One region of the Pseudarthrobacter sp. 05T312 genome, then DNA from elsewhere that is predicted to be linked to it. Evidence: predicted binding sites of a transcription regulator. Region 1 holds the regulator's gene; the other holds the start of a gene.
What was found. The regulator HrcA, encoded in region 1, represses chaperone genes, less so after heat shock. The targets are predictions, from matches to a motif close to TTNGCACTCGNNNNNNNCGAGTGCNAA.

Region 1 (9,466 bases):
GGACGGAGAAGTTCACGCCCTCGATGCCTTGGAGGATTTCTTCGACGATCCGCAGCCCGGAACGCGTCCCAAAGGGAAGGTCCACCTGGGTCACGTCTCCGGTGACCACCATCTTGGACCCGAACCCTAGCCGGGTGAGGAACATTTTCATCTGTTCCGGCGTGGTGTTCTGGGCCTCGTCGAGGATGATGAAGGCGTCGTTGAGGGTACGTCCCCGCATGTAGGCGAGGGGTGCCACTTCGATGGTGCCGGCAGCCATGAGCCGTGGAATGGATTCCGGGTCCATCATGTCGTGCAGGGCGTCGTAAAGGGGGCGCAGGTAGGGGTCGATCTTGTCGCTGAGCGTACCGGGCAGGAACCCGAGCCGCTCGCCAGCCTCCACCGCGGGGCGCGTCAGGATAATCCGGCTGACTTCCTTCTGCTGCAGTGCCTGGACGGCTTTCGCCATGGCCAGGTAGGTCTTGCCGGTACCGGCCGGACCGATGCCGAAGATCACCGTGTTGGCGTCAATGGCGTCAACGTAGGTCTTCTGGTTGAGCGTCTTGGGCCGGATGGTCCGGCCGCGGCTGGAGAGGATGTCGTGGGTCAGCACGTCCACGGGATTCTGCAGTGACTGCGTGCGCAGGAGCGCCACCAGCTGCTGCAGCACCGCGGGGGTGATGACGGTGCCGCGGGCCACAAGGCCACGGACCTCCTGGAGGAGCCGCATGATGCGGGGAACGTCGCTGACCGGTCCGCTGATGGACAGTTCGTTGCCGCGGGCATGGAAGTTGACGTCCGGGAACTGCTCCTCGATGAACCGCAGCGCCTCGTCATGGCTGCCGAGCGACTGAACCATCTGGTCTGAGTTCTCGAAGAGGACTACTTCGGTCCGGATGCCGGGAAGGGAGTGCGGGAATTCCCCCGGACTGCCATCGCCCGTGTTGAGCCGGCGCTTACCATTTGCTGATTCAGTCATGGTGCTGGCCCGCAGGCCCGTGGTCCCCTCGAAGATCGACATCAGTTGTTTGCTGCAGCCGGTGCCCGTTGCACGGAGCACCCTGCCAGCGATCCCTTTATCTTACGCCAGCACACGCCCCGGCCGGATACTTTGCGGGCCAGTGACCTGCACCTCCGCCACCCTGAAGGGCCGTCCGCCGGCAACGAAAAGCAGCGTTTGGTATCAACTTCATATCGGCCTCATATCGTTCCCGTTGCAGTTGCGGCCGGGGAGGCAAAAGTGCGGTTGGGGCGGCCCTCCCCTGTGCAATGCTGGAAATCCAGCAGCATCTGCTGGAACGCCAGGCCGCCAGGGGGATCGGCCCGCCACGCCATGAAAGGACAAGGGCAGGACAGTGCCGGAAACCTCTGTGCCCGAAAGGGCAGGACGACCCCTGGGCCGCCTGCGCCCGGCCGTCCTCGCGGGAATCCTGGTGCTCGTTCCGGTGCTCGCTGCCTGCACTGCCGAAGGCGGACCAGCCCCTACGGGGACCGTCGCCTCGGTCCCGGCCACCGGCGGCACCATGCCGGACGCACCCTCCACCAGCGCCCCGCTGGAAACCACCCAGTCCTCTAACAAGGCGCCTGTCTACTGGATCGGCCGCACGGGCGGGAACGTCTTCCTCTACCGCGAGTTCCGGGACGTCCCGGAGCAGGAAAACCCGGTGACACGGGCCCTGCGCGCCATGATGTCAGAGAAACCGCTTGACCCTGATTTCTTCACGCCGTGGCAGAATCCGGACAAACTGGCTACGTCCATTTCGGGCAAGGACATCATCACCGTTGACGTCTCCGCTGATGCGTTCAACAGCAACCTCGACGCTGATATGGCGGCCCGGGCCATCCAGCAGCTGATCTACACGGCCACCGCAGCCGCCGCGAGCTCGGGCCTGATCGACACCGGGCAGCAGATCCGGGTGCGGATCCTGGTGGACGGCCACACGGACTACGTGGCGTTCGGAAAAGTCCAGCTGGGCGCACTGATGACCCGGGCCGCCGGCCTGGTGGCGCCGGTCTGGATCATCGATCCCCAGGAAAACACCGAGGTGCCCAGCGGCAGCGTAAAGATCACCGGCCGCAGCACGTCGCCGGGGGCAAAGCTGCACTGGCAAATCCTGCAGTCCGGGGACGGCGGCAGCAAAACGCCCTTCCTGACCGGAGAGACCACGGCGGCCGCCGCCCAGGGGCAGGCGGGAGTTTTCACGCTGGCGCTCAACCTGCCACCGGGCGACTACGAGCTCCGGGTGGCCCAGGCAGGTTCCGGCGGGGAGCCGGACCGCAATGAGGACACGAGGTCCTTCAAGGTCAGGTAGCGGCCCACCGGCCAAGGATGTCGCTTGCCAGCACGACGGCGGCCGGACCGGCTGTGGAGGACCGCAGGACGTGGTGCCCCAACAGGGCAGTCACGGCGCCTTTGTCGCAAAGTTTCGTTACTTCCCGCGGGCTGATGCCACCCTCCGGACCGACAATCAACAGGACTTCCCGGATCCCGGCCGGGGCACTCCCCTGCCACTCCTGAAGGACAGCACGCATCGGGCGCACAGCGTCTTCGTGGAGGATGACCGCCAGGTCAGCGGCCTCCACGGCAGCGGAGAGCCCTGCCGTTTCAACCGCAGCCCGGACTTCGGGAATCCAGGCCCGGCGCGCCTGTTTCGCGGCCGCCGCCACGGCAGATTCCCACTTCGCATGGGCGCGGGCGGCCCTGTCGCCCTTCCAACGGACGATCGACCGTTCGGACTGCCACGGTACGACGGCGTCGATCCCCAGTTCGGTGGCCGTCTCGATTGCCAGCTCGTCGCGGTCACCCTTGGCCAGCGCCTGGACCAGTACCAGCCGGACGTCCGGCCTTTCATCCGTGGCCACGGCGCCGCACTCCACTTCGAGACCGGAAGGGGCAGCTGCGACGATTTTTCCGGTCATGCGGGTGCCGGCGCCGTCGACGATGTCCACCGACTCTCCCGGCGACAGCCGTTTGACCGTCACGGCGTGGCGTGCCTCGGAACCGTCCAGGACAAAATGGCCGCCAGGGACCATTCCGGCCAGCGAGCCGGCGGGTGTGAAGAAGACGGGATTGCTCACCGCTACAGGTTACCGAACCGGTCCCGAAGCTTGGCGAACATGCCACCGCTGGCGGCGAGCTTTCCCTCGGTGATCTGTTCCCCGCGAAGCTTGGCGAGCTGCCGGAGGAGGTCCTCCTGCGCCGGGTCGAGCTTGGCCGGCGTGTCCACCTGGAGGTGGACCTTCAGGTCCCCGCGGCCGTAGCCGCGCAGGTGGGTGACACCCAGGCCGCGCAGGGTGATGATCTCGCCGGACTGGGTTCCGGGCTTGACGTCGATGTCCTGGGTGCCGTCGAAGGTTTCCAGGTTGACGTCGGTGCCCAGGGCGGCGGCAGTCATCGGGATGTGCAGGGTGGCGTGAAGGTCATCGCCTTCCCTCACATAGGTGGCGTCATTGTTGACACGGATTTCCACGTACAGGTCGCCGGCGGGGCCGCCGGCAGGTCCCGCCTCGCCCTGCCCGGAGAGCTGGATCCTGGTTCCGGTGGCCACGCCGGCGGGTACCTTGATGGTCAGCGAACGCCGGCTGCGGATTCGGCCCTGGCCGCTGCATTCGTTGCAGGGGTCCTTGATGACGGTGCCGAACCCTTCGCAGGTGCCGCAGGGGGCCGCCGTCATGACCTGGCCAAGAATGGAGCGGACGGCCCGCTGGACCTGGCCGCTGCCGCCGCAGATGTCGCAGCGCTCGGGGTGCGTGCCGGGCCGGCAGCAGGATCCCTCACAGGTGGGGCAGACGACGGCGGTGTCCACTTCGAGCTTCTTGTTCACGCCGAACACGGCGTCGCGAAGGTCGATCCGGACGCTGATGAGGGCGTCCTGGCCGCGGCGGACGCGGGAAGCCGGGCCGGAGCTGCCCCCGGCGCCGAAGAAGGTGTCGAAGATGTCCTGGAATGCGAAGCCCTGGCCCGCGTAACCGGCTCCGCCGAAGCCGTTGTCCGTGCCGTTCTCGTTGCCCGTGGTGTCGTAGATCCGGCGCTTCTGGGGGTCGGAAAGGACCTCGTAGGCGTGAGTTACTGCCTTGAAGCGTTCCGAGGCATCCTCACCGGGGTTTACGTCCGGGTGGAGGGTACGGGCCAGTTTGCGGTAGGCCTTTTTGATCTCTTCGCCCGTAGCTTCGGGTGAGACTCCAAGGACGTCATAGTGGCTGCTCAAAGTTCGTATCTCTTCCTTGTTGTACTGCGTTCAGTCGGGCGCCCGGCTCTTTGTTCCCGGCCGGAGAATGCTCCGGCCGCGCGGGTCAGGGCCCCAAAATCCTGGAAAGGTAGCGGGCCACTGCCCGGACGGCGGCCATGGTGGTGGGGTAGTCCATCCTGGTCGGGCCCAGGATCCCTACCTTGGCGACGCTGTCGGGGCCGTAGCCGGTGGCCACTACCGAGGCCTCGGCCAGGCCGTCGTAGGGGTTCTCCCTTCCGATGCTGACGGCAACGCCGCGGTGGTCCTGTGCCATCTCGCTCAGCAACCGCAGCATCACCACCTGCTCCTCAAGGGCCTCGAGTACGGGGCCGATGCTGAGGGGGAAGTCCACGTTGGACCGGGCCAGGTTTGCTGTCCCGGCCATGACCATCCGGTCCTCCCTGGTGTTTTGCGCCAGACCCTCGAGGCCAAGTGCCAGGGCGTGCGCAGCCTGGCGGTGTGCCTGCGCTGTGCCCGCCACGACGGAGGGAAGGGCCGTGGCAAGCCGGCTCAGCGGCGTCCCGGACAGTGCGGCGAGGAAACGCGTGCGGAGTGCTGCCACGGCGTCGTCGCCCAGGTCCTGGCCGACGTCGATGACCCGCTGCTCCACCTTGCCGCTGTTGGCAATGAGCACCACCAACACCTTGCGGGGGGCAAGCAGCACGAATTCGATGTGGCGCACCAGTGCCTTGCTGAGGTGCGGATACTGGACCACAGCCACCTGGTTGGTCAGCTGGGAAAGCAGCCGGACAGTACGGTCCAGGACGTCGTCGAGATCGTCTGCGCCTTCAAGCAGGGACTGGATGGCCCGGCGTTCGGCTGCAGAGAGCGGCTTGACCGCCGAGATCTGGTCAACGAAAAGGCGGTAGCCCTTGTCCGTGGGAATCCGCCCTGCACTGGTGTGGGGGGCCGTGATTAATCCCTCGTCCTCAAGGGCCGCCATATCGTTCCGGATAGTTGCGCTGGAAACCCCAAGATGGTGCCGCTCAACCAGGGCCTTCGACCCGACCGGCTCGCGGGAGTGGACGTAATCCTCCACGATGGCCCGCAGCACTTCCAGTTTGCGTGGCTCGCTCACTCTCCACCTCCATCCACGGTGCGGGGCCCATGCCCCGCCAGATGCCACCTTGTTAGCACTCGACATGCCTAAGTGCTAACAGTCTATTATGCCTTGGCCCGTTGTTAGCATTGGTACCGCTCCGGGCGAAATTCCGGTGCGGAGGACCTAGCGCTAGGCGGATCGAATCCATGGATTACCAAAACTGGGGGCCCCGCGGCATATCCGCCCCGGCCAAAGCGGAATTGCCCGAGGTGCCGGTGGAGCGGGGCATGGTGCTGGAGGATGTGCAGTCAGGCTGGGTGGGTGCCGTGACGCGGGTGGAAAAATCCGGAGGGATGCACGTGGTTGCCCTGGAGGACCGGCGCGGGAAGTCCCGGTCCTTCAAGCTGGGTTTCGGTTTCCTCCTGGAGGGCCGGCCCATCAGGCTCGTGCCCCCGGCACCACGTCCGGCTGCCGGCGGTCCGGTCGCCGGCAGGACGGCCTCCGGTTCTGTCCGGGTCGCCGGCCAGCGGGCCCAGGTGGCCAAGGCAAGCCGTATCTGGGTGGAGGGCAAGCACGACGCCGAACTGGTGGAAAAGGTCTGGGGCGACGACCTTCGGGTAGAGGGCATCGTCGTCGAACCCCTGCACGGCATCGACGATCTCGCCGCTGCGGTTGCCGGCTTCAACCCCGGTCCCGGCCGGCGGCTCGGCGTCCTCGTGGACCACCTCGTTCCGGATTCGAAGGAGTCCCGCATCGCCGACGCCGTTATGGCCTCCCCCGGCGCGGCCGGGAATGTCCTGATCGTGGGACACCCCTACGTTGATGTCTGGCAGGCTATCCGGCCGGCGGTGCTGGGCATCGACAAGTGGCCTGCCGTGCCCCGTGGACAGGACTGGAAGACCGGGATCCTGAAAGCCTTCGGCTGGCCGCACGCCACCAAGGAAGACATCGGCCTCGGATGGCAGAAACTGCTGGGTGCCGTCCGCACATACGCCGACCTGGAAGCATCGCTGCTGGGGCGGGTTGAGGAAGTCATCGACTTCCTCACCGTGCCCTGAAGGGCGGACACTGCCCCCGGAGCCAGTATTCTTGATAGTGCAATGCCGGCTCTCCCAGGGGTATTGCACACCGCACCCGTATTTGACGTCAGCACCACTTGCATCTCCGAAGGAACAGACTGTGGCAGAAAACGCACGTGATCACAGGGACGGCCAAGGCCGCTCCGAGTACCATGGCGTCCCCGCCAATGCCCTGCCGCTCACGGCCAGCGAGGACCGCCAATGGGCCACGCTGGCACATTTCGGCGGGATCCTTGGCTGCGTGCCCTCGCTGCTGATCTACCTGATCTTCCGCCACCGCGGGCCGTTCACCGCGCAGGAATCCAAAGAGGCACTGAACTTCAGCCTGCCCCCCACCATCGCCGCCGTCCTGGCCAACATCCTGGTGTTCATTCCCTACGTGGGCAACATCTTCGCCGTGATCGCAACCCTGATTTGGGTCGCGCTGACCTGCTTCTCCGTGGCCGCAGGGATCCACGTCAACAAGGGCCAGCCGCACCGCTACCAGTACAACCTGCGCTGGATCAAGTAGCGGAGCGGGCCCTCCCCTTGGACGCGCCGGCGGCCGTCAGTCCGGAAGGACGCGGCGGACCACGGCGTCCGCCAGGAGCCTGCCCTTCAGCGTAAGGACAAGGCGGCCCTGGAAAGCGGCGGCCGGCTCCACCAGGCCGTCAGCAATGAGCCCTGCAACCTGGTGCCTTCCTCCGGCGCTGAGGGCCGAAACCTCAAGGCCTGACTGCAGGCGCGCTTCCAGCATCACCCGCTCCATGTTCCTGGTTTCGGCGTCAAGGGTTTCCCGGCCCGCCGCAGGCGAATGCCCCTGGGACAGGCGGTTGGCATACGCGGACGGGTGCTTCACGTTCCACCAGCGCACCCCGCCCACGTGCGAGTGCGCGCCGGGGCCGATGCCCCACCAATCGTCGCCACGCCAGTAGGCCAGGTTGTGGCGGCACGCGTGCTCCGGACTCCGCGCCCAGTTGCTGACCTCATACCAGCCGAGCCCTGCATCGGTGATGAGCTGGTCGGCGAGTTCGTACTTGTCGGCGTGGTCGTCGTCGTCAATTCCCGGCACCTCGCCGCGGCGCATCTGCGCGGCCAGCTTGGTGCCGTCCTCCACAATCAGCGCGTAGGCGCTGATGTGGTCCGGCTGGTAGGAGAGGGCAGTCTCCAGGGAGTGGCGCCAGTCGGCAAGCGACTCCCCCGGCGTCCCGTATATCAGGTCCAGGCTGACATCCAGCCCGGCCTCCCGCGCCCACTGCACCACCTGCGGAACCCTGCTGGGCGTATGGGTGCGGTCCAGGACCTTCAGCACGTGCGGGACTGCGGACTGCATGCCGAAGGAGACCCTCGTGAAACCCGCCTCCTTGAGGATGGCGAGGGATTCGGGGGTGACCGAATCGGGGTTGGCTTCCGTGGTGACCTCGGCGCCGTCCTCGATGCCCCACCGGTCAATGGCGGCGCGAAGGATCAGGGCGAGGTCATCGGCCGGAAGCAGGGTGGGTGTACCGCCCCCGAAAAAGACAGTGCTGAGCTTGCGTTCCGGCAGCCCCGAACGACTCATCACCTGGGCGGCCAAGGACACTTCCGACACTGCGGTTTGCGCGTAGGCATCCTGCGACGCGCCGCCGCCCAGTTCCGTAGCGGTGTAGGTGTTGAAATCGCAGTACCCGCAGCGCACCGCGCAGAACGGAATGTGGACGTACAGGCCAAAGGCCCGGCCCGCCGCATCGTCCGCAGCCTGGGCAGGCAGCAGACCGTCCGACGGCGCCGGGTCGCCGAGGGGAAGTACGCTGGGCATCAGCGGGTCCCCTGCTGCGCGGTGGTCACTTCTTCTTGGCCTTGTCCTTCGATTCGTCGGTGGTGAGGGCGGCGATGAACGCTTCCTGCGGAACCTCCACCGTGCCCACCATCTTCATGCGCTTCTTGCCCTCTTTTTGCTTCTCCAGCAGCTTGCGCTTTCGGGAGATGTCACCGCCGTAGCATTTGGCCAGCACGTCCTTGCGGATGGCCCGGATGCTTTCGCGGGCAATGATCCTGGAGCCAATGGCCGCCTGGATCGGCACCTCGAACTGCTGACGCGGGATGAGTTCGCGGAGCTTGCCGGTCATCATCACGCCGTAGGCGTAGGCCTTGTCGCGGTGGGTGATGGCGCTGAAGGCGTCCACCTGTTCGCCCTGGAGCATGATGTCCACCTTCACGAGGTCGGCGACCTGCTCGCCGTCGGCCTTCCAGTCCAGGGAGCCGTAGCCACGGGTCTTGGACTTAAGGATGTCGAAGAAGTCGAACACGATTTCCGCCAGCGGCAGGCGGTACCGGATTTCCACCCGGTCCTCGGAGAGGTAGTCCATGCCGCCCATGACGCCGCGGCGGGACTGGCACAGTTCCATGATGGCCCCGACGAATTCGTTGGGGGCCAGGATGGTGGCCGAAACCATCGGTTCGCGGACCTCGGCGATTTTGCCCGTGGGGTACTCGCTGGGGTTGGTCACCCGGACCACCTTCTTGTCCTCCAAAGTCACCTCGTATTCCACGTTCGGTGCCGTGGAGATCAGGTCGAGGTTGTATTCCCGCTCCAGGCGTTCGCGGGTGATCTCAAGGTGCAGCAGGCCGAGGAAGCCGACTCGGAAGCCGAATCCCAGTGCGGCCGAGGTCTCCGGTTCGTAGACCAGTGCTGCATCGTTGAGCATGAGCTTTTCGAGGGCGTCGCGCAGCACCGGGTAGTCGGCGCCGTCCAGCGGATACAGGCCCGAGAACACCATGGGTTTGGCGTCGGCGTAGCCGGGCAGGGACTCGGCCGCCGGCTTGGCAAGGTTGGTGACGGTGTCGCCCACCTTGGACTGCCGGACGTCCTTTACGCCGGTGATCAGGTAGCCCACTTCGCCCACGCCGAGGCCCTTGGAGGGTGTGGGTTCCGGGGAGCTGACGCCGATTTCGAGGAGCTCGTGCGAGGCCCGGGTGGACATCATCTGGATGCGTTCACGGGGGTGGAGCATGCCGTCCACCACGCGCACGTACGTCACCACGCCCCGGTAGGTGTCGTAGACCGAGTCGAAAATCATGGCCCGGGCCGGCGCGTCCGGATCGCCCTTCGGCGCCGGCAGGTCGCGGACGATCTTGTCCAGGAGCGCCTCCACGCCAACGCCGGTTTTGCCGGACAC
Region 2 (10,899 bases), on a different contig from region 1:
GTGCCCGGCGTGGCCCTTGACCCATTCGAACGTGTAGGTGCGTCCGGCCAGTTCGCGGTCGAGTTCCTTCAGCAGTTCCACGTTGAGGACGGGCTTGCCATCGGCCTTGCGCCATCCTTTGCGTTTCCATCCCGGCATCCATTTGGTAATGGAATTGATCACGTACTGGCTGTCGCAGAGGATGCGCAGGTCTTCCCCCGGCAGGTGCGCGGTAGCGCGCAGGAGATCCAGGACGGCCATCAGCTCCCCCTGGTTGTTGGTCCCATGGGGCCAGCCGCCGGCTCGCCAGCAATCGTCGTTCACATACCAGGCCCAGCCGGCCGGGCCGGGGTTTCCCAAGGCCGAACCATCAGCCGCTGCAGTAATCGTCACTGGTCCATCCTGCCAGAAGCGGCCGACACCCGGCCCCGCTCCCTCGCAAGAGTGTCCACCGGATGCCGTCCCGGCCCTCATCGGCTCCCCTGCCATAACGAAAATGCGGCCCCCTCCGAAGAGGGAGCCGCATTCTGCGGTTTGGCGGGCAGGGTCCCGGCCGGGGAGGCTTAGAAGCCGCCCATGCCGCCCATGCCACCCATGTCGTCGCCACCGGCGGGGGCTGCAGCCTTCTCCGGCTTGTCAGCAACCACTGCTTCGGTGGTGAGGAACAGGCCGGCGATGGACGCCGCGTTCTGCAGGGCAGAGCGGGTTACCTTGACCGGGTCGTTGACGCCGGCTGCCAGCAGGTCGGTGTATTCACCGGTTGCTGCGTTCAGGCCGTGGCCGGCGGGCAGGCCGCGGACCTTGTCGACAACCACGCCCGGCTCCATGCCGGCGTTGAAGGCAATCTGCTTCAGCGGCGCGTCGATGGCAACACGGACGATGTTGGCGCCCGTTGCTTCGTCGCCGGAGAGCTGAAGGTTGGCAAATGCCTTGGCGCCGGCCTGGATCAGGGCCACGCCGCCACCGGCAACGATGCCTTCTTCAACGGCAGCCTTCGCGTTGCGCACTGCGTCTTCGATGCGGTGCTTGCGCTCCTTGAGCTCAACCTCGGTTGCGGCTCCGGCCTTGATGACTGCAACGCCGCCGGCCAGCTTGGCCAGGCGCTCCTGCAGCTTCTCGCGGTCGTAGTCGGAGTCGGAGTTCTCGATCTCGGCGCGGATCTGGGAAACGCGGCCGGCGATCTGGTCGGCGTCGCCGGCACCTTCGACGATGGTGGTCTCGTCCTTGGTGACAACAACCTTGCGGGCCTGGCCCAGGAGCTCCAGGCCGGCAGTCTCCAGCTTGAGGCCAACTTCTTCGGAGATGACCTGGCCGCCGGTGAGGACGGCGATGTCGGCGAGCTGGGCCTTGCGGCGGTCGCCGAAGCCCGGAGCCTTGACGGCGACGGACTTGAAGGTGCCGCGGATCTTGTTCACGATCAGCGTGGCCAGGGCCTCACCCTCGATGTCCTCGGCAATGATCAGCAGCGGCTTGTTGGACTGCATGACCTTTTCCAGGACAGCAACCAGTTCCTTGACGTTGGAGATCTTGGAGTTGACGATCAGGATGTACGGATCCTCGAGGACCGTTTCCTGACGCTCAGCGTCGGTGACAAAGTAGGCGGAGATGTAGCCCTTGTCGAAGCGCATGCCTTCGGTGAGTTCCAGCTCCAGGCCGAAGGTGTTGGACTCCTCGACCGTGATGACGCCTTCCTTGCCCACCTTGTCGAGGGCTTCGGCGATGAGGGCACCGATCTCGTCGTCACCGGCGGAGATGGAGGCGGTGGCCGCGATCTCTTCCTTGGTTTCGATTTCCTTGGCGGAGTTCAGCAGTTCGGCGGTGACGGCCTCAACAGCCTTCTCGATGCCGCGCTTGAGGGACAGCGGGTCGGCGCCGGCAGCAACGTTGCGCAGGCCTTCCTTGACCAGGGCCTGGGCCAGGACGGTTGCCGTGGTGGTGCCGTCGCCTGCAACGTCGTCGGTCTTCTTGGCAACTTCCTTGACCAGCTCGGCGCCGATCTTCTCGTAAGGATCGTCCAGCTCGATCTCCTTGGCGATGGAAACACCATCGTTGGTGATCGTGGGGGCGCCCCACTTCTTTTCGAGGACGACGTTGCGTCCACGCGGGCCGAGGGTGACCTTAACGGCGTCGGCGAGGGTGTTCAGGCCACGCTCAAGGCCGCGGCGTGCCTCTTCATCAAATGCAATGATCTTGGCCATAACGGCAATAGTCCTTTCGGGACAGTCGTTAAGAATGAACCTTCGCTGCAGTGCCCGCGACGGACGATCCTTTGCCGGCGGCCTCTGTATGCCTCCGGGCGGGGATCTCACTGAAGTGAGGTGTTTCTTTCGCTCGTCGACCGCTGCCGTGCGCTGCCGGCCGGAACCAGGCGTTGCTTTAGCAGTCGGTGCGTCAGAGTGCTAAGTCAATAATTAGCACTCCCCAGGTGAGAGTGCAAGCGAAAAGACGCGTAACGCGCCGCAGGACGGGGCCGCTTCGCCCAGGGCGATCAGCCGGAGTGGCCCGACGTCTCCCGGCCGGACAGCGAGGGGTTGTTGTCAGCCCCGAAGGTGTACACGGAGAAAGCGGCTGAGGTGATGTCCCCGTTGGAATCGAAGGCAACCGGGCCCGATTCGCCGTCGTAATTGATGTCCGGGCTGCCCGCAAGGCCGCCGAGGCACTCCTTGTAGCTCAGGCAGGGAGCGGCCGGCGTGCCGGCACCGGCACCGGCACCGGAAGAAGCCGTTCCCCCGGAGACCGGGACCAGGTTCGCGGCAATGGAGCGTCCGGCGTCATCCTGGGCACGGGCCGCGGCGAGGGCCGCCAGCGTGACGGCGTCGTAGGTTTCAGCGGCGAAGGAGACATCCTTGAGTGCCGGGTCGACGGCCAGCAGTTTCGCCTGGAACGCAGCGCTGGGCAGCTGTCCGGGAACCACGGCGCGGGCGCCTTCGAGTGTCCTGGGTGCGAGCCCGGACCCGTAGCGGGCAAACGCGCCGTCGCTGAGGATGATCCGGGAGCCGGCAAGGCCTGCATTGTTCAGTTCCACCAGCGCGCCCTGTGCACCCTCGCGGGCAATCAGGACGACGGCGTCCGGTTTGGCCTTGGAGGCGGAGCGGGCGGCTTCCGCGGCGGCACCGGCCTTGAAACCGGCGCCCGGCAGGACCGTGAGTCCGGACCCTTTGGCTGCATCCGTGACGGCTGCCGAGAGGTCCTTGCCGTAGGTGCCTTCCTGGTACAGCACGCTGATCGTGGCGGCGCCGGCGTCCTTGGCAAGTTTGGCCAGCACGGGCCCTTGCGCGACGTCGGCTGCTGCGGTCCGGAAGTAGTAGCCGCCGCTGGCCAGCCCGGAAAGAGCGGCAGCGGTATTGGCCGGAGAGATCAGGGGGATGCGTGCACGGGACAGGATATCCGCCGCTGCCGGGGCATGGCTGGAGTCGGTGGGCCCGATCACCACGTCCGCTTTGGCGGCCGCCGCGTCGCTTGCCTGCTTGGCAGCGTCCTCGTCCGGGTGCACCGGAAGGAGCTCCACCGGCCGGCCTTTATGCCCGCCGGCGGCGTTGATGTCCTGGATGGCAAGCTTGGCGGCAGCCAGTTGCGGGGCGTTGAGGAAGGCGTTCTCACCGGCGTTGTCCAGGACCACGCCCACCCGGAGCACACCGTCGCCGGACGCCTCGGCCGGTTCCACCCTGGCGTTCCCGCCGGTGCCGGCGCATGCACCCAGCGAAAGGACAGCTCCCAGGGAGAGCGCGAGGACCGGCATGACACGGCTTCCGGGACGCAAGGCGGGCATCACTGCGCGGGCCGGACGTTTTCCGCCTGCGGACCTTTTTCACCCTCGCCGACGTCGAGTTGGACCCGCTGTCCCTCGGCCAGGGCACGGTACCCCTCCCCCTGGATGGCGGACCAGTGGACAAAGATGTCGTCACCGGAGCCGTCAACGGTGATAAAGCCGTAGCCCTTTTCAGCGTTGAACCATTTGACGGTTCCCAGTGCCATGATCAACAACTCTTTCCATCGGGGGCCGGGTGGAGACCAGACCGGCGTAACGGGACGGTGTGCGGCTACCGGTAACCCGGGCCAAGGACCACGACGAGCGGTGCCTGGAACTCGGTGCTGCTCACAACGGTGGGGATATTCAGCAGCCCGGCGAGTTCCTGGGCGCTTGCCAGTTGCTGCGGGCCGGCATAGAAGATCACGGAGGACTTTTGCGGGGCGCCGGACCAGTTGCCCACCGGGCCGAGCCGCCAGCCGTCGGCCTGGACCGTCCCGCCTACCCGGCTGGCCAGCCCGGCCGTGCCGGCGGCGTTGTAGACAGCCACTGCCTGCGTCCTGTCGACCACGGCCTGCTGGGTGGCCGAGGACGTGGGCTCTGGCTCACTGCCCTGGGTTGGCCCGGCAGCGGCGGACGGCGTGGGGGTCCCCGTTGCGGCGGAGCCGGCAGCCTGCGTGGCCGTGGGCGTGGATCCGGTGCCGGGCAGCGGGGCTGACTCCACGCTTGCGGAGGCCTGGCTCGCGGTGGCGTTGAAGCCGAGTTTGGGAAGGATCAGGAAGGACACCAGCCCAATGGCAAGGGCTGCCATTCCTACCGCCAGGATGGGCCAAAGCCGTACCCGGGACGGGGCCGAAGCCGTCCGGTGGACACCTTGTCGCGACGCGGCCTCGGGGACCTTGTCGAATTCATCGCGGGCGTATCTGGTCATGGTGGAAGGACATCCTTGTTGATTGCGGCTGTTGTCCCGGCCTGGGGCGTTCTTAAGCGTCGGATCCCAGGCGCCGGGCAGTACGCGCACGGTGGCGCGACGTACGTAGTCTACGCAATCTCTTGACCAGCATGGGATCGTGGGCCACGGCGTCCTCGCGGTCGATCAGTGCGTTGAGGAGCTGGTAGTAGTGGGTTGCGGAGAGGTCAAAGAGGTCGCGAATGGCCTGTTCCTTGGCTCCCGCGTACTTCCACCACTGCCGTTCCAGGGCCAGCATCTGCTGTTCGCGCTCTGACAAGGAGGACTCGCGGAGGATGAAGTCCGCCAGGAGGGACTTCCGCGGGTCCTGCTCCGGCAGGTGTTCCCGGGCCGGTTCCGCCACGGCGCACTCCTTCGCTGGTTACGGTCAATGTCTTACCCCTATGCTAGCCGCCGAATAACAGCGGTGTCATTCGGCTGCGGCCGCCGCCACCGCATGATGCCCGGCTCCACACGGTCCCTGCGACAATGGAACGATGGTTGAATCGGATGCGCTGTTTGAGCTCCAGCAGGACCCGGCGGACACGCTCAGCTTTGCCGGCCTGGCAAAGCTGCCGCTCGCGGAGCTCATGGCTCCGGACTGGGCCTCGGCGCTTCAGGGCGTGGAAGCCCAGCTGCGGAAGGTGCTGGCCTTCCTGGCAGGCGAGGAGGCAGCCGGGCACCAGCTCCTGCCGCCGCCGGCGAACGTCCTGCGCGCTTTCCGCCAGCCGCTCGCCGGCGTGAAGGTCCTCATCGTGGGCCAGGACCCCTACCCCACGCCGGGACACGCCGTCGGCCTGTCGTTTTCCGTCGACCCACGCACGCGCCCCCTCCCCCGCAGCCTCGTGAACATCTACCGGGAGCTGGAATCCGATCTGGGCATTCCCCCGCGCGTCCATGGCGACCTGTCGGCGTGGACGGACCAGGGCGTGCTGCTCCTGAACCGGGTCCTTACCGTCAGGGCGGGCGCGGCCGGCTCACACCGGGGCAAGGGCTGGGAGGAAATTACGACGGCGGCAGTCACCGCGCTGGCCGCACGCAAGGCGCCGGACGGGTCGGGGTTGCCCTTGGTGGCCCTGTTGTGGGGCAAGGAGGCTGAGGCGGTCCGGCCGCTCCTTGCCGGCACGCCAGCCATCACTAGCGCCCACCCCAGTCCGTTGTCCGCGTCCCGCGGGTTTTTTGGCTCGAAGCCGTTCAGCCGCGTAAACCAACTGCTCCGGGAGCAGGGGGCAGCGGACGTAACCTGGGAACTCCCGCCGCTGCCCTAGCTAGGCTTGCCCTATGAGCAATGTCCCCGCCGCCACCAGCGCGACCAAGAAGAGCCGTCCGCAGGTCAACCTCACCGTGCTGCGCAAGGAGCAGCTGTCCCCGCACATGGTCCGGGTGGTGGCCGGTGGAGAGGGTTTTGGCGATTTCGTCAACAACGGGTTCGTTGACCGGTACGTGAAAATCATCTTCCCGCAGCCGGATGTGGAATACCCCTCCCCCTTGGATCTGGAGGTGGTCCGGGAAACCATGCCGCGCGACCAGTGGCCCTTCACCCGCACTTATACGGTGCGCTGGGTGGACCCGGAAACCCGGGAACTGGCCATCGACTTCGTGGTCCATGGCGACGAAGGGCTCGCCGGTCCCTGGGCGGCCAAGGCCCAGCCTGGCGAGACCCTGACGTTCACCGGTCCAGGCGGTGCGTACAACCCCAATCCCGGGGCAGACTGGTATCTCTTTGCCGGTGACGAAGCGGCGCTGCCCGCCATCGCCGCCAGCATCGAGGCCCTCCCGGCGGGGGCAACCGGCCTTGCTTTCCTGGAGGTCGGCTCCGAAGCCGACATCCAGCCCCTTTCGGCGCCTGCGGGACTGCAGGTGACCTGGCTGCCCCGCAACGGCACACCGGCCGGTTCCAGCGACCTGCTGGTCAACGCCGTGGCGGACGCGGAATGGCCCAGCGGCACCGTGGACGTCTTTGCGCACGGTGAACGCGGCTACATGAAGGCGCTGCGGGAGGTCCTGTTCAAGCAGCGTGGCCTGGAACGCCGCCAGGTGTCCCTTTCCGGCTACTGGGCCCAGGGCCGGGTGGAGGACGTGTTCCAGGCTGAGAAGAAACTTCCGGTCGGGCAGATTTAGCTTGTTGCTAGCGGCGGCGCGCCCGGCGCCGCTCGTTGCTGGCAAGGCTGCGGGTCAGCGGACGCGCCAGCACGTCGCCCAGGACGATGCCCCCTGCCGTGCCCAGCACAATGGCGCCGGCACTGAGCATCCCGCCGGCGCCCGCCAGGACCTCGGATTCCTCAACGGTGAGCACATACATTGACCGGAATATCGTGAGGCCAGGCAGCAGGATCAGCGCCGCGGGCACTGCCACCACGAGCTGCGGTGCACCCATGCGCAGTGCCACCACCCGGGCCAGCAGGCCAATGATGACGGCGGCGATGGCAGGGGCGAACCGGTCACCGATACCCAACAGCCCGCAGCCGAGCAGCACCAGGTAACCGGCGACACCCACCGCTGCCGTGGGCAGCAGCAGCTTCCAGGTGGTCTGTTCCGTGATGCCGATAGCCATCACGGCTGCCGCCACGAAGAGAATGAGGACCCAGAGGTCGTAGGCGGGCGGGAAAGTCTGGGTGACGTCGATGCGCTGCAGCCCGGTCAGCTCCCCCACGACAAAGGCAACGGCAATTCCTGCCACGATGGCGCCGAAGGTCAGGAGGGTGGACAGGAACCGGCCCGCCGCGGTGACGGGGAAGCCGTTGATGGCGTCCTGCACGGAGGACACCAGGCGGCCGGTAGGCAGGAGCAGAAGGATGCCGCCCACCACCACGATTGATGGTGACGTGGTGAGCCCCAGCTGCCATAGCAGCAGCGCCAGGATGGTGACCACAAAGGAGCAGCTGGCGGTGATGAAGAAGTCAGGGACCCGCCAGCGTCCCAGCTGCCGGGCCAGCAGGCTGATCCCGATATTTGCCGCGAACGCGATCGCCGATGACACCAGGCCGCCGCCCAGCACTCCCACGAAGACCGCCGCGAAAATGCCGAACGCCACGGTCACCATCCACCGGGGGTACGGCTTGGGGCTGGTGATGGCCTCGTTGAGCCTGCGGATCGCCTCGTCACGGCCCACGCCGCCGGCGACGATGTCGGTGACCAGCTGGTGCACCTTGGCCAGGCCTGCGTAGTTATTGGTCCATGACCGCACCACGCGCAGCAGGGCGATGGGGGTCTGGTCCTTGGGTGCGTAGTTGATGCCTACGGACTGGTTGGTGATGTCCACCTCGATGTTCTTCAGCCCCAGGGCCGCCGTGACGGCGATGATGCTGGTTTCGACTTCGAGGGCTCCGGCGCCGTAACGGAACATGGTTTCCGCAAGGTGCAGGGCGAAGTCCAGGGTTTTGCGCGCTGAGGTGTCCACGCCGCCCACCTGGATGGTGGGGTTGGCGTACGGGCTGCCAGCCAACCGGTCCACAATGCTTAACGGGGCCGTGGGAGGGTTTTCGCCCTGGACCAGGCGGCGCAGCATCCGCTTGGCCGCAGCATCCTGCCGGAGCTGCGCAGGGGTCAGCGGCTCAGTCTTGGGCAGGCCGTCAGTTGTCGGCCTGGACCCTGGCCGTTCGGGCCGGTTGGTCATGCCCGTTTCCTCCCTGTGCGCGGTTAATGGACTGTCAGGATGCGCGCTTCAGCGGCAGTTTGCCCAGCAGTGTGCGGGCGGCCGCCGCGGCGGACCTGGCGAGCTTGTTGGCATGGAAGACGGCCGGGCGCACCGGCAGGACGAAGTCGCCCACCAGCTGGACCACCTCACCGCCGAAGCCCTTCTTGAACTCGTAGCCGCCGTGGCCTTCCTCGTCCTGCCCGGAGATGCCGAACGTGCCGTAGAAGTTGTAGCGCGGGTAGCCCTTCTCCAGGGCGTGCAGCATCATTCCCCAGTAGAGGGAGGTTGCGCCGTTGAAGTAGATGTAGTCCTGGACGGTGCCGCCGATGACGCACACCACCTCGTCGCCGTAGCAAACGAAGTGGATGGCTGCCACGGTTGCCGTTCCAACCGAGTCGGGGAACCGCTCGATGTCCTTCAGGCTCCGCTCGTAGCTGTCCACCAGGTCCTGGACCACCTTGAGCCGGTTGGCCTTCTTCTTGCTGCCGGTCTCCTCAACCTCGCGGCGGAGTTCGGCTGCCGTGGCTGACTCCGCGGCCAGGCGTTCGGTGATGGACTTGCGGTAGGCAGGGATGTCGATCTTGGCCATCATCAGCTTGGTGAATTCCGCGGAGGTGGTGCGGAGCAGGTTCTCGTAGTAGGCGCGTTCGCGGTACACGAAGCCCTTTTCGTCGCCGGCGCGGCTTAGGGCGCCGTAAAAATCGTCAAGGGTTTCCAGGGTGGCCTGTTCGAGGAACACGCCGTTTTTCTCCGCCTTGCGGATGGCTTTCCGCGTCCGGTAGCTGGTGCCCATGATCAGTTCTTCGGCGTCCTGGATCCCCACCAGGTTCTTGATGAACATCCAGTTGACGTTGACGAAGTTCATGTCCAGGCCCTGGTGCTGGAATCCCAGTCGCTCCAGGTCTGCCACCAGCGGCCGGTTGTCTTCGACGTCCGGCTGCTCCGCGCCGTCGGCGTCCCGTGCGATGTACCGGATGTTGGGAGAGATCCGCAGCTCGGCGGCTTTGCGGGCGGCCGCGTGCTTGCGGAGGAGTCCGACGACGGCGCCCACCAGTTCGCGGTCCGTGTAGTCCATGAGGGGGCCCTTGGCGCATTCGCAGACGGTGTAGCCCAGCCGGGTGGTGGTGAAGTTGAGCTTTCCGACGGCGACAAGTTCGCCGTCGCGCCGCACCCCGAAGAGTTCCACCTGCTGGCCGCGGGCGCGCTGGAAGCGGGCAAAGTCGATGGACTGCAGGAAACTGTTCTGCGGGTGCTTCAGGGCGAAGGCCTCGAAGTCGGCGTCGCTGAGGTTGGCGTATTCTAGCCCGGTAGCGGCGGAAACTGTGTTCAAGGGGTGACCTTCTTCTCGACTCTTCGCGGCCGGGGGGCTCGCGGGGCGGACGGTGTTCGGGGCAGGCTGCACAGGTGCGTGCGGCCCGGCGGATGCTTGGGTGTTGGCGCTGGGGGGAGCTGGTCAGTAGAACTGCTGGCCGGTGCGTGCGGTTTCGATCCGGCGGAACACCTTTTCCCCGCCGTTGACCCAGAGCCGGTGCCGGAGTGGGGACAGGACGTAGTCGTGGCAGCCCACAAAGTCGGTGACGGTCTTGGTGAAGCTGGTCTTGAACATCCCCATGCCGTAGAGGTTGTGGGTCTTGTCCTTGATGCGCGCAGCCGGCGGGGTTCCACAGAAGTCGTATTCCGTGCAGCCCAGTTCCTGCATCCGCTTTATGGCGGTCCACTGCACCAGGTGCGAATCCCCGTACTGCTTGCGGTTCTGCGTGGAGCCGCCGTCCTTGTAAGTGGCCTTGGCACCGTAGTTGATGACGAAGGCGCCCACGCTGGGTTTCCCATCCTCGTAGGTGAAGAAAAAGTTGCCCTGGCCGCGGTTGCAGAATTCGTCCCAGAACTGGGCGTAGTAGTCGTAGCTGCGGAGCGGCATGGACCCCTTTGCGCTGACGGTGTTGGCCATCAGGTCGTACAACGCCCGGTAGGTTTCCGGCCCGTGCTCCTGCCGGACCACCTGGCAGCCCTCACGCTCTGCGCGCCGGATGGCGTTCCGGGCGCGGGAGGAGATGGCCTTGAAGACTTCCTCTTCCGTGCCGGCGATGTCCAGCAGGGCGGTGGAGTCGTTGGACTGGATGTTGGGGGCCTTGGCCAGGTGGGCCGCTGCGAGCTCCCGCCGCGCATCGTCGGAGTCGATGATGTCCGGTTCCACCTTGATGGTGAAGACGTTCAGCTTCCTGCTGCGGACCAACCGGGCGCACGCTTTGAGGGTAGCTCCCAGGTCTGCTGCGCCTGCCAGGTCCGGGCCCTTAATGAGGTACCAGAGCCGGCCCAGGACGGGAAAGCTCTTTTCCAGGACCAGGTTGTAGCTGGAGTTCCCTCCGCTTTCCAGCACCAGGAACCGGACTTTCCAGCCGCTTCCGTTCTTGACCGATGCGTAGGCGGCTGACTGCAGCATGTTGCCGCCGTTCGGGTTGGCCGTGACGTGCTTGTCCCAGTTCTCAATTTCCTCGGCTGTGGCAAAACGTGCGGTGAATTCTCGCAAGGGGGCCGTGTCCAATCGGGTTTGTGCGCGGTTTCGGTACTTCTGGATGCGTGCGGACA

Region 2: a site for HrcA is predicted at 2,356-2,382, ahead of groL (chaperonin GroEL). Genes of this name have one in related genera too.

Annotation. Positions count from the first base shown of each region.
Region 1 covers NZ_JBFTLY010000004.1:38,277-47,742, forward strand. The annotation lists gene AC1DIP_RS07875 (PhoH family protein) at 1-958, opposite strand, end outside; gene AC1DIP_RS07880 (GerMN domain-containing protein) at 1,374-2,291, shown strand; gene AC1DIP_RS07885 (16S rRNA (uracil(1498)-N(3))-methyltransferase) at 2,284-3,057, opposite strand; gene dnaJ (molecular chaperone DnaJ) at 3,060-4,187, opposite strand; gene hrcA (heat-inducible transcriptional repressor HrcA) at 4,273-5,286, opposite strand; gene AC1DIP_RS07900 (DUF3097 domain-containing protein) at 5,457-6,308, shown strand; gene AC1DIP_RS07905 (DUF4870 domain-containing protein) at 6,430-6,840, shown strand; gene hemW (radical SAM family heme chaperone HemW) at 6,877-8,106, opposite strand; gene lepA (translation elongation factor 4) at 8,132-9,466, opposite strand, start outside.
Region 2 covers NZ_JBFTLY010000008.1:151,414-162,312, forward strand. The annotation lists gene AC1DIP_RS12890 (RNase H family protein) at 1-372, opposite strand, end outside; gene groL (chaperonin GroEL) at 543-2,177, opposite strand; gene AC1DIP_RS12900 (ABC transporter substrate-binding protein) at 2,468-3,718, opposite strand; gene AC1DIP_RS12905 (cold-shock protein) at 3,748-3,954, opposite strand; gene AC1DIP_RS12910 (LytR C-terminal domain-containing protein) at 4,020-4,658, opposite strand; gene AC1DIP_RS12915 (DUF3263 domain-containing protein) at 4,711-5,040, opposite strand; gene AC1DIP_RS12920 (uracil-DNA glycosylase) at 5,174-5,944, shown strand; gene AC1DIP_RS12925 (siderophore-interacting protein) at 5,958-6,797, shown strand; gene AC1DIP_RS12930 (threonine/serine exporter family protein) at 6,805-8,292, opposite strand; gene AC1DIP_RS12935 (peptidoglycan bridge formation glycyltransferase FemA/FemB family protein) at 8,327-9,643, opposite strand; gene AC1DIP_RS12940 (lipid II:glycine glycyltransferase FemX) at 9,767-10,899, opposite strand, start outside.